Regions from separate parts of the Trichocoleus desertorum AS-A10 genome, predicted to be linked through region 1. Evidence: predicted binding sites of a transcription regulator. Region 1 holds the regulator's gene; each other region holds the start of a gene.
The links. The regulator NtcA, encoded in region 1, controls nitrogen genes in cyanobacteria. The targets are predictions, from matches to a motif close to TTTGTANNNNNNNNTACAAA.
Positions count from the first base shown of each region.

Region 2: NDA01_RS20300 (Glu/Leu/Phe/Val family dehydrogenase) is a predicted target of NtcA. The motif match lies at 1,883-1,902, and genes of this name have one in related genera.
Region 3: NDA01_RS15885 (MSMEG_0569 family flavin-dependent oxidoreductase) is a predicted target of NtcA. The motif match lies at 1,926-1,945, and genes of this name have one in related genera.

Region 1 is NZ_JAMPKN010000001.1:371,970-375,251, reverse strand. Features, by position in the region: gene fabI (enoyl-ACP reductase FabI) at 1-742, opposite strand, end outside; gene ntcA (global nitrogen regulator NtcA) at 1,093-1,758, shown strand; gene NDA01_RS01670 (DUF3084 family protein) at 2,021-3,282, shown strand, end outside.
Region 2 is NZ_JAMPKN010000018.1:28,634-31,915, reverse strand. Features, by position in the region: gene NDA01_RS20305 (hypothetical protein) at 1-403, shown strand, start outside; gene NDA01_RS20300 (Glu/Leu/Phe/Val family dehydrogenase) at 509-1,798, opposite strand; gene NDA01_RS20295 (DUF924 family protein) at 2,008-2,583, shown strand; gene recD2 (SF1B family DNA helicase RecD2) at 2,633-3,282, shown strand, end outside.
Region 3 is NZ_JAMPKN010000011.1:74,890-78,171, forward strand. Features, by position in the region: gene NDA01_RS15875 (hemerythrin domain-containing protein) at 1-56, opposite strand, end outside; gene NDA01_RS15880 (LuxR C-terminal-related transcriptional regulator) at 399-1,871, shown strand; gene NDA01_RS15885 (MSMEG_0569 family flavin-dependent oxidoreductase) at 2,004-3,282, shown strand, end outside.

The DNA of each region.
Region 1 (3,282 bases):
ATAGGAACGCCGCTGTATTGCCAACTTCTAGTTGAGTCACAGTGCGCCGCAGGGGTGCCACTTCTTCCACATGATGAATCATGTCCAGAATTCCCCCAACCGCAGAGGAGGCGAGAGTTCTAATTGGGCCCGCAGAAATGCCATTGACTCGAATATTGTGGGGGCCTAGTTCTGCCGCCAAGTATTTAACGCTCATTTCTAAGCCCGCTTTGGCAATGCCCATAACGTTATAGTTGGGCACCACACGCACCCCGCCCAAATAAGTCAGAGTGACAATGCTGCCGCCTTCTGTCATCAGGGGTTTAGCGGCACCACTGAGCTGAATTAAGGAATAAGTGCTGATGTCTAAGGCTGTGGTAAATCCTGGCCGCGAGGTGTTGCTAAAGTGGCCAGATAAGTCATCTTTGTTGGCAAAGGCCAGACAGTGAACCAAGATATCTAGCTTGCCCCACTTCTCCTTCACAGTCTCAAAGGTGGACTGAATCTGAGCATCATCTTGCACATTGCAAGGCACAAACAAGCTGGGTTGTAGCGGTTCAACCAATTCTGCTACTTTTTTTTCCATCTTGCCCCGCTCATCGGGCAGATAGGTAATCCCTAGGTTGGCACCCGCTTTATGGAGTTGTTGGGCAATTCCCCAAGCAATTGAGCGATTGTTAGCAATGCCTGTGACTAAGGCATTTTTTCCGGTCAGATCCAGCATGGCAATCTCTTCGTTAAGGGCAATTACGAGAATACTCAAAGATGGGGGCTTAAAGATATTGACATCGACTGTTGCTGGTAGGGTGATACGCTGCCTTGAGTCCTATCACGAGATATCTGTCTTTAGGGGGAGTAAGATAGGGTCTAAATAGGCCGCTGACAGCCAAGATCCGTTCGTTTGTGGTCCTCGAAACAGCAGTTAAATTCTTCAGCCATTGGCGATCGCTGGCAGATTGTGTATCAAATAGAACAAAAAATGACTCTAGAGTAAGTTTAAGTGTTCTAAAGTCATCAATTGCTTACAGTTGGCTCACCTTCGTAAGGTTCATCTCCAGACGAGCGGCCCATGAAGGTTGGAGAAGGGCATCGAAAAGGTAAAAGGATATGGTAATGACGCAGGATAGGCCGTTAGCATCTGTGTTTCGTCAACTGGGAGGCGGAGCATTTCCTCCCGTGATCGAAACGTTTGATCGAGGCAAGACGATTTTCTTCCCCGGTGATCCAGCGGAGCGTGTCTACTTTTTGGTCCGAGGTGCGGTCAAACTGTCTCGCGTTTATGAAGCGGGCGAAGAAATCACCGTAGCTTTGCTGCGAGAAAATAGTGTTTTTGGGGTTCTCTCGCTGATTACGGGCAATCGTTCCGATCGCTTTTATCACGCAGTTGCTTTTACTCCGGCGGAATTACTGTCGGTGCCCATTGAACAAGTGGAAAAAGCTCTCAAGGATAACCCAGAGCTGTCGATGCTGATGTTGCAAGGGTTGTCTTCGCGCATCTTGCAAACTGAGATGATGATCGAAACCTTAGCCCACCGGGATATGGGATCACGCTTGGTCAGCTTCTTGCTCATCCTCTGTCGTGACTTCGGCGTTCCTGGCCCTGACGGGATCACAATTGACTTGAAATTGTCGCATCAGGCGATCGCAGAAGCGATTGGTTCCACCCGCGTCACAGTCACGCGCCTACTTGGAGATCTGCGACAGGAGAAGATGATTTCCATCCATAAGAAAAAAATTACGGTTCATAATCCCGTCGCTCTCAGTCAACAGTTCAGTTGATCTGCTATGGTTAACCTCTAGTAATAACAAGCGCTTACAGCGACTTGAATACAGCTCTCTGGCCGAGGAAGGTGCTTCATGGCACTCCTGCGAGGAAACAAAGAGAGCCGTGATGCTCTCCTGACGCTGAGGCAAGGCAGCAACTTTTGCTATCTGGGTCTGCTTGTTGTCGTCCTACAGGTGTGATGGCACACAAAACTTCCAGGGCATGAGATAGGCTGTATCTGAGTTGGGTGTGAGCCAAATGGCTTCCTGAGGGTAGATGACCAGCGGGTACATCTTAATTGTGGCAATCTTGGTGTTGGGGGGTGTGATCGCAACGGTGGGCGATCGCATCGGTACGCGCGTAGGCAAGGCTCGCCTCAGCTTGTTTAACTTGCGTCCCCGCAAAACCGCAGTCTTGGTGACGATTGTCACGGGTGGCATCATTTCCGCTTCTACACTCGCCATTTTGTTTGCTGTGAGTGATCAACTCCGGACTGGCGTTTTTGAATTGGGCAAAATTCAGAAAAACCTCTCTAGAGCGCGAGAAGATTTAGCAAAGACGAGAGTTCAAAAAAATCAAGTTGAGCAAGAGCTGACCCAAGCCCGCGCCGAGCAAGTTTCGGCTCAACAACGGCTGGATCGAATTAATTTGTTTCTTAAGGCCGCGATCGCCAAGCAAGCGACGACAGAAGCACAGCTAAATCGTACCCAAACCCAGCTAGGCCGAGTCGAGACTGAAAGAGCCCGCACCGAAGCTCAGCTCGATCAAACTCAGAGCCAACTGAGCCGCGCGGAAGCAGAAAAGGATCGGATTGAAGATGCCAAAGACCGCACCGAAGCAGAACTAAACCGAACTCAAACGCAACTAAGCACTGTTTCTCAGCAAGCAACGGGACTCCGCTCCGAGATCGACCGACTGGATAACGAGCGCCAAAACTTGATTAAAGAAACTAAAGATTTAGAGGTTCAACAGGCCAATCTAGAGAAAGCTGTCCAAACCTTGCAGCGGTACTACCAGTACTATCAAGCGCAGTATGAAACCCTACGCCAAGGCAACGTCGCTCTCTTCCGAGGACAAGTGTTGTCAGCAGGCGTCGTGCGGATCGTTTCTCCCACGGGCGCTCAGCAAGCAGTAGACCAATTACTGCGAGAAGCAAATCGTAACGCTATCAAGTTGACCCGTCCTGGTGCTGGTCAAGTCAGCGAACAGATTATTCAAATCACCAGACCGGAAGTAGAACAACTGGTTGACCAAATTGAAGATGGTCGCGATTACGTCATTAGAATTCTCTCAGCGGGTAACTATGTCCTAGGAGAAAAGAGCGTTCAGGTGGTGGCGAGCGCTACGTTCAACCAAGTGGCATTTCTGTCTGGTGATGTCATTGCTGCCGCTTCAGTTGATCCATCTACCCTAACTGAAGCCGACATTCAAAAGCGGATCGAACTGCTGCTAGCCGCCACGGAGTTTCGAGCCAGAGGCGCGGGAGTACTCACGGAAGGAGTACAGATCGCTGCGAATGGTCCTAGCGTCACGGCAAT
Region 2 (3,282 bases), on a different contig from region 1:
GAAGTCAGTCTCAGATTTAAGCCAGAATTTAGAAAATTTTTTGGTTGATACGTTGATTGAGGTTACTCCAGAACCTCTAAAAGAATTTGTAGAGAGTTCTTTTGATAGGAGGCAAGCTGGAAGAGAATCTGAGTACCGCGATAGGTTAGCTGCGAAACTAAAGGGCAAAACTGAGGTTCAAACTCCAGACGGCAGAATCGATGTTCTTACGAAAAGGGAAGTCATCGAAGTTAAGTGTGCGCCGGATTGGAAGCATGGGCTTGGACAAGTTCTAGCCTATAGCAAGTACTATCCATCTCACGAAAAGCGGCTGCACTTATACGGGGAAGTAACTCAGCAAAGACTGAGGCAAATCAAACAGCAATGCCAAAGTCATGAGGTGGCTGTGACTTGGGAAAAATAATTTGCTTTATTGTGTTTTCAAAGGGCTTAGCGATCGCCATCTTCTCTTCAATTCAGGCAATGGCGATCGCTAAAACCCCAATCTTCTAAACAGGGGGATCGAGAATTAAGGGTAGAGCCCGCGATCGCTGACAGCTTGGGCCACTCGTCCCACAGCCAGAGTATAGGCTGCTAAGCGGAGTGGAACTTGGCGGTTTTGGGATTGCTGCAAGACACGCTGGAAGGCATACACCATCAAGCTTTCCATTTCGCGGTTTACTCGTTCTTCGTCCCAGAAGACATAGGAAAGCCCCTGCACCCATTCCAGGTAACTCACGACGACTCCACCTGCGTTAGCGAGAATATCAGGAAATACCGTAACACCTCTCGCTTCCAGGGCTTGATCTGCGGCTAATGTCACTGGGCCATTGGCTGCTTCTACGATGATCTGAGCCTTGACTTGAGCGACATTAGCTTCAGTAATTTGGTTTTCTAAAGCGGCTGGAATCAAGACATCGCAGGGAAGGAGCAAGAGATCGTCATTGCTAATCGACGTGGAACCGGGAAATCCAACTAAGCTCTTATGGTTTTCGGCAGCATAGGCTAGCAAGGCTGGAATATCCAGGCCAGCGTCAGCAAACAGACCGTTGGTACTGGTGGAGACAGCCAAAATTCTAGCGCCAGCTTCGTATAGCAACTGGGCGGCGGATCGGCCAACATTACCAAATCCTTGGATGACAATCCGGGCACCTGCCAAAGACTTGCCCTGAGCTGCTAGCGCCTCCCGGACCGTGATCATTACGCCTCGACCTGTAGCCATTTCTCGTCCGAGAGAACCACCAATTGAGATCGGTTTACCTGTCACTACTCCGGGGACAGCGTGACCTACGTTCATGGAGTAGGTGTCCATCATCCAGGCCATTTCCCGCGCGGAGGTGCCAACATCGGGCGCAGGAATATCTACAGAGGGCCCAATATCTTTGATTAACTCGTTGGTGTAGCGGCGAGTAATTCGTTCTAGCTCACTGACACTGTAATCGTTGGGATTAATGGCAATTCCCCCTTTCGCACCTCCATAAGGAATGCCTAAGAGGGCGCACTTCCAGGTCATTAGCATGGCTAGAGCCGAAACTTCCCGTAAAGTCACGGCGGGATGATAGCGTGTACCGCCTTTATAGGGACCGAGGACATCACAGTGCTGAACTCGGTGCCCCGCCAGAACTTGTACAGTACCGTTATCCAGTTTGATGGGGATCGAGACGGTGACGACTTTACGAGGATGGCTCAAGATAGCCTGTAAACCAGCATCTAGTTGAAGTTCTCTAGCGGCTTCGTCCAGATAGCTACAGGTTTGATCTAAGGGACAAATGTGGGCAGGTGAAGCAGGTTCTAGAGGCAGGAGTGATGGTGAACCCATAACATTACTCTCACAATCGCAGTCTCTCTGCGAACTGGGTATCTATCCGTAGCCTAGCCTTCTGAATGGGGATCACTCTGGATTTTGGTAAAATTCGTTACATTTTCCCTGGAGCAAAAGTGATAAGTGGTGGCTACCAAAACATAGGTGGTAGCGATCGCTAGAATTTTGATTAGGGCAAGTTTGGGTAAGCCACAAAAGTAGGCAGCATGTTACGCATTGAGCAAATCCTAAATTTCTGGTTTGGCAGTCCAGAATCAAGTAGTTATGGCAAGAGCCGCAAGATTTGGTTCGCAAAGGATCCAAATTTTGATCGAGACATCCGCGATCGCTTTCTATCCAACTACGAAGCAGCCGTGGCTGGTCACTACAATGGTTGGACAGCTTCCCCTGATGGTTGTTTGGCCTTGATATTGTTGTTCGATCAGTTTCCGCGCCATATCTTTCGGGGCGATCGCCGAGCTTATGCTACGGATGCTCAAGCTTTAATCACGGCTCAGCAAGCGATCGCGCAGGATTTTGACCAAGCTTTGTTACCTGTGCAGCGGATGTTTATTTACTTACCCTTCGAGCACAGTGAGAATTTAGAACACCAGCGCTTATCAGTAGAACTGTTTCGGCAGTTGAGTGACGATCCAGATGCTGGTGATATGTTTCCCTATGCGGTTCGCCATAAAGAAATTATTGAAGGATTTGGGCGCTTTCCCCATCGCAATCAAATTTTGGGCCGTACAACAACTCCTGAAGAAGCGGAGTTCTTGAAGCAACCGGGTTCATCGTTTTAAGTGTTTGAAATTTTGATTTGGTAGCTGTTGACAAGGTTATCGGGTTACTATGTCCACTCCTTCACCATCCTATGGCCCAGCGAATGCCGCCCCATCGGCTCAGACCGAGCAATTGCAAGGAGTGGTAGAGCGCCTGACCTTTCATTCTGAAGAGTCAGGTTACACAATCGCTCGACTCAAGGCACCGCGAGCCAGAGACCTAGTCACAATTGTCGGTAACTTCCCCAGTATTCAAGCGGGCCAAACACTTCAAATGCAAGGGATCTGGCGAGAGCATCCCAAGTTTGGGCCGCAGTTTGAGGTGACTTATTACCGAGAAACTAAACCTGCAACCCTGACAGGCATTGAAAAGTATCTAGGGAGTGGCCTAATTAAGGGGATTGGTCCTGTAACTGCCAAGCGGATTGTGGCGCACTTTGGCCTAGAAACCTTAGAGGTAATCGAAAATCAGTGCGATCGCCTAGGAGAAGTGCCCGGAATTGCCAAGAAGCGGGTCAAAATGATCCAGGCGGCTTGGGAAACTCAGAAGGCGATCAAAGAGGTGATGCTGTTTCTGCAAAGTCACGGCGTTTCTACCACTTATGCCGTCAAAATCTATAAGCAGTATGGCGCAGAAGCGATCGCCACAGTCACCAACAACCCTTACCAACTGGCAACCGATGTGTATGGCATTGGTTTCGTGACGGCAGATGCGATCGC
Region 3 (3,282 bases), on a different contig from region 1:
TCTGCCAATCTTTCTGCGATCGCGAGCCGCTTTGTATCGTTTAGGGTTGTAACCATGTTGTGTCTCTTGTTATGTCTCTTATAGGAAAGTTAAGTTAATGAATGTTTTGTTCTTGGGACCCAATCCTTATGGGAAAAGTATTAAAGAGCAGCAAGCCAGCCCTACACTGGATTATGTTTCAAGCAAAAAGGCTTGAATACCTTGATTCTGTCTAGGTTTCAGGTATCATCCACCTAACTCAGGTTAGATGTTTCAGTGAGTCTGCCAAAAGCTGTAGGGAAATATTAGGTTTATATAGATCGCCCCTATACCGAAACAGGTAGCCCTTCCGTAACTTGAGATACAGAGTCAGGAAACAATCTAGTCCTCAATAGATTAGGGACTGGAGCGATATACCAATGCCTAATCCGTTGATAGAGCACCTTGATGCAACTCGAATTCTGTTTGACTTGCAGCAGGGCAATGAAATTGCCCAAGGCTTTTCTGGTTGCTTAGAACCAGAAGAAATAGCCCGTCGGGTCGCCAATGGCTTGGTAGAGAAGTTTGACTGTGCCTTAGCCCGGATCTGGCTACTAGAACCAGAGCAAACTACCTTAAAGCTAGTTGCTTCCTCAGGCATGTATACACATCTCAATGGCACCTTTGGGCGAGTCCCGATGGGAGCTTACAAAGTGGGCAAAATTGCTCAAAATCGAGTTTCCTTTTTGAGCAATCATCTTGCGGCAGAAACTTGGGTGGGAAATCGCGAATGGGCGATCGCTAACAACATTCGAGGATTTGCAGGATATCCCTTAGTGATTCAAGATAAAGTCATCGGCGTGCTGGCAACTTTTAGCCATCAAGCAATGGAGACAGAGTTTCTAGAGGTTTTACAGACTCTTTGCACGGTTACAGCGATCGCCTTAGACACAGCTATACAATATCAGCAGGAAAAGCAGATTTGGCAAACCTCGATGCAGTCGATGGCCCAGCCTGCGGTTCAGAGCCTTAAATTCAACTATCTCTCTCTTTCTGATCAATTAGTCAGTCTGCTAAGTGATACCCGCTTAACTTTGGTAGGCACAGAGCGACCTCTCCCTCTGCCAGTAGCTTATGTCTTCTTGCAAGCAGCCGAAACTTTGTACCAATTTACCTGTCACTATTGTCGGCTGATTTATACAGCAGAGTCTGTAGCATTAGAGGCCATGATTCCGGCAACTCATTTTCCCGACCTCGATCCACCAAATGGCTTGCCGTCCTCTCTAAATAAACTGTTTTTTACTGTCACCTGTTTAGGGGGAGTGCTGCAAACCCGAGCCACCAGTAATCAACGGGCCATGCAGTTTTTGCTCAAAGTACCCAATTGGCGCGATCGCGGTGATCATCAATTGCGAATTCAATGCCACTCATCAGTTCTACAACTAGCCTTTACACACCTAGCTTTTTCGGCAGGTCTACCACTTTGCCGTGGAATAGCCAAAGAAGCAGACAAAAATGTACCTTTATTGACCGATGATGCCACACAAATTCAGACAGCGAAATGGGTGCTGTGGGTGCAACAGGGAAGTCAAATTGCACCGAAGGGGATTCGAGGTAAAGTTGATTTGTCTACCAGCCCAGAGACATTGAGACAGGCGGTAGAAGCGTTGTCCCAGGGTGAATCGTGGGGTATCGACCCAGATTTGGAGAAACAGCAACCTCTGTCTGAGCGAGAGTTGGAGATTCTGGCTTTGTTGACTCAGGGACATCGCGATCGCGATATTGCCGATCATCTAATCATTAGCGAAAGTACCGTTAAGTTTCACATGAATAATGTCTTGGCGAAATTGCAGGCGCGGACTCGTTGCCAAGCGATTTATCAGGCGATCGCTAAGGGATGGCTGGTTACATAAATCTGAGGAAGTGCTGCGATCGTTTCTCCTGTCCTTATTACTAGATCTCCCGCTTCCGTAGTGAGAGATACAAAGACTTGCGAAATCAGGACTTAATCTGGCAACACATTCCAGCCAGTCAGAAGTCAGCTTATGAACAATCACTATTCAGTCATTATTGTAGGTGGAGGTCAGGCAGGACTCTCCATGAGCTATTGCTTAAAGGAGAGAGGCATTAATCACGTTGTTTTTGAGAAGAACAAAATTGGCTATGCTTGGCGCACTAAACGCTGGGACTCCTTTTGTTTGGTCACACCCAATTGGCAATGTAAACTCCCAGGCTATGCCTATCCAGGTAATGATCCTCATGGTTTCATGCAGAAAAACGAAATTGTACAATACGTTGAAGCTTATGCTGCCTCTTTCGATCCTCCCATTCAGCAAGGTGTTGAGGTATTAAAGCTTAGTCAGAATGTAGCCCAAAACTTCTTTGAGGTGACAACTTCAATTGGAGAATACACGGCTGACCAGGTAGTTGTGGCATCCGGTAGCTACCATCTTCCTAAGGTGCCAAAGATTGCTGAACGGCTCCCTAAAAACATCACGCAACTCCACGCTTCAGAATATAAAAACTCCCAGTCCTTACCGCCTGGAGCCATGTTGGTCATAGGTACGGGGCAGTCAGGATGCCAAATTGCTGAGGATCTGCACTTGGCTGGCAGACAAGTACATCTCTGTGTGGGGAGTGCACCGCGATCGCCCCGGCGGTACCGAGGTAAAGATGTGGTCGATTGGCTGGACCAGATGGGATATTACGATTTATCGATTGAGGAGCATCCCCAAAAAGAAAAAGTGAGAGCCAAAGCTAATCACTATGTTACAGGTCGAGATGGCGGTCGAGAAATTGATTTGCGACAGTTTGCCCTAGAAGGAATGCAGTTGTATGGCAGGCTGAAGGACATTAGCGATCGCCAGTTGGAATTCTGGGATAACTTGCAGCAAAATTTAGATCAAGCCGATGCGGTGGCGGAAAGTATCAAGAAAACTATCGATGGATTTATTGAAAAAAATCAGATTGAGGCTCCTACAGAACCTGCTTATCATCCAATCTGGCAGCCTGAGCAGTCGATTCTTAGCTTAGACTATGCTCAAGCCAATATCAGTGCAGTGATTTGGTGTACTGGATATCAGACTGATTTTAGTTGGGTAGAAGTGCCTGTCTTTGATGGCAAGGGGTATCCAGGTCATGAACGCGGTGTAACCGGAGTTTGGGGGCTATATTTTCTAGGACTTCCCTGGCTCTACACTTGGGGGTCAGGTCGCTTTTCTGGGGTCGCTCGTGACGCTAGTTATCTAGCCGATTACATCGTCGCCAGGAAGAAGGTGTCCTACCCCAATGACTGGAGTGTGGTCAATGAATTCTTGCTGGGTT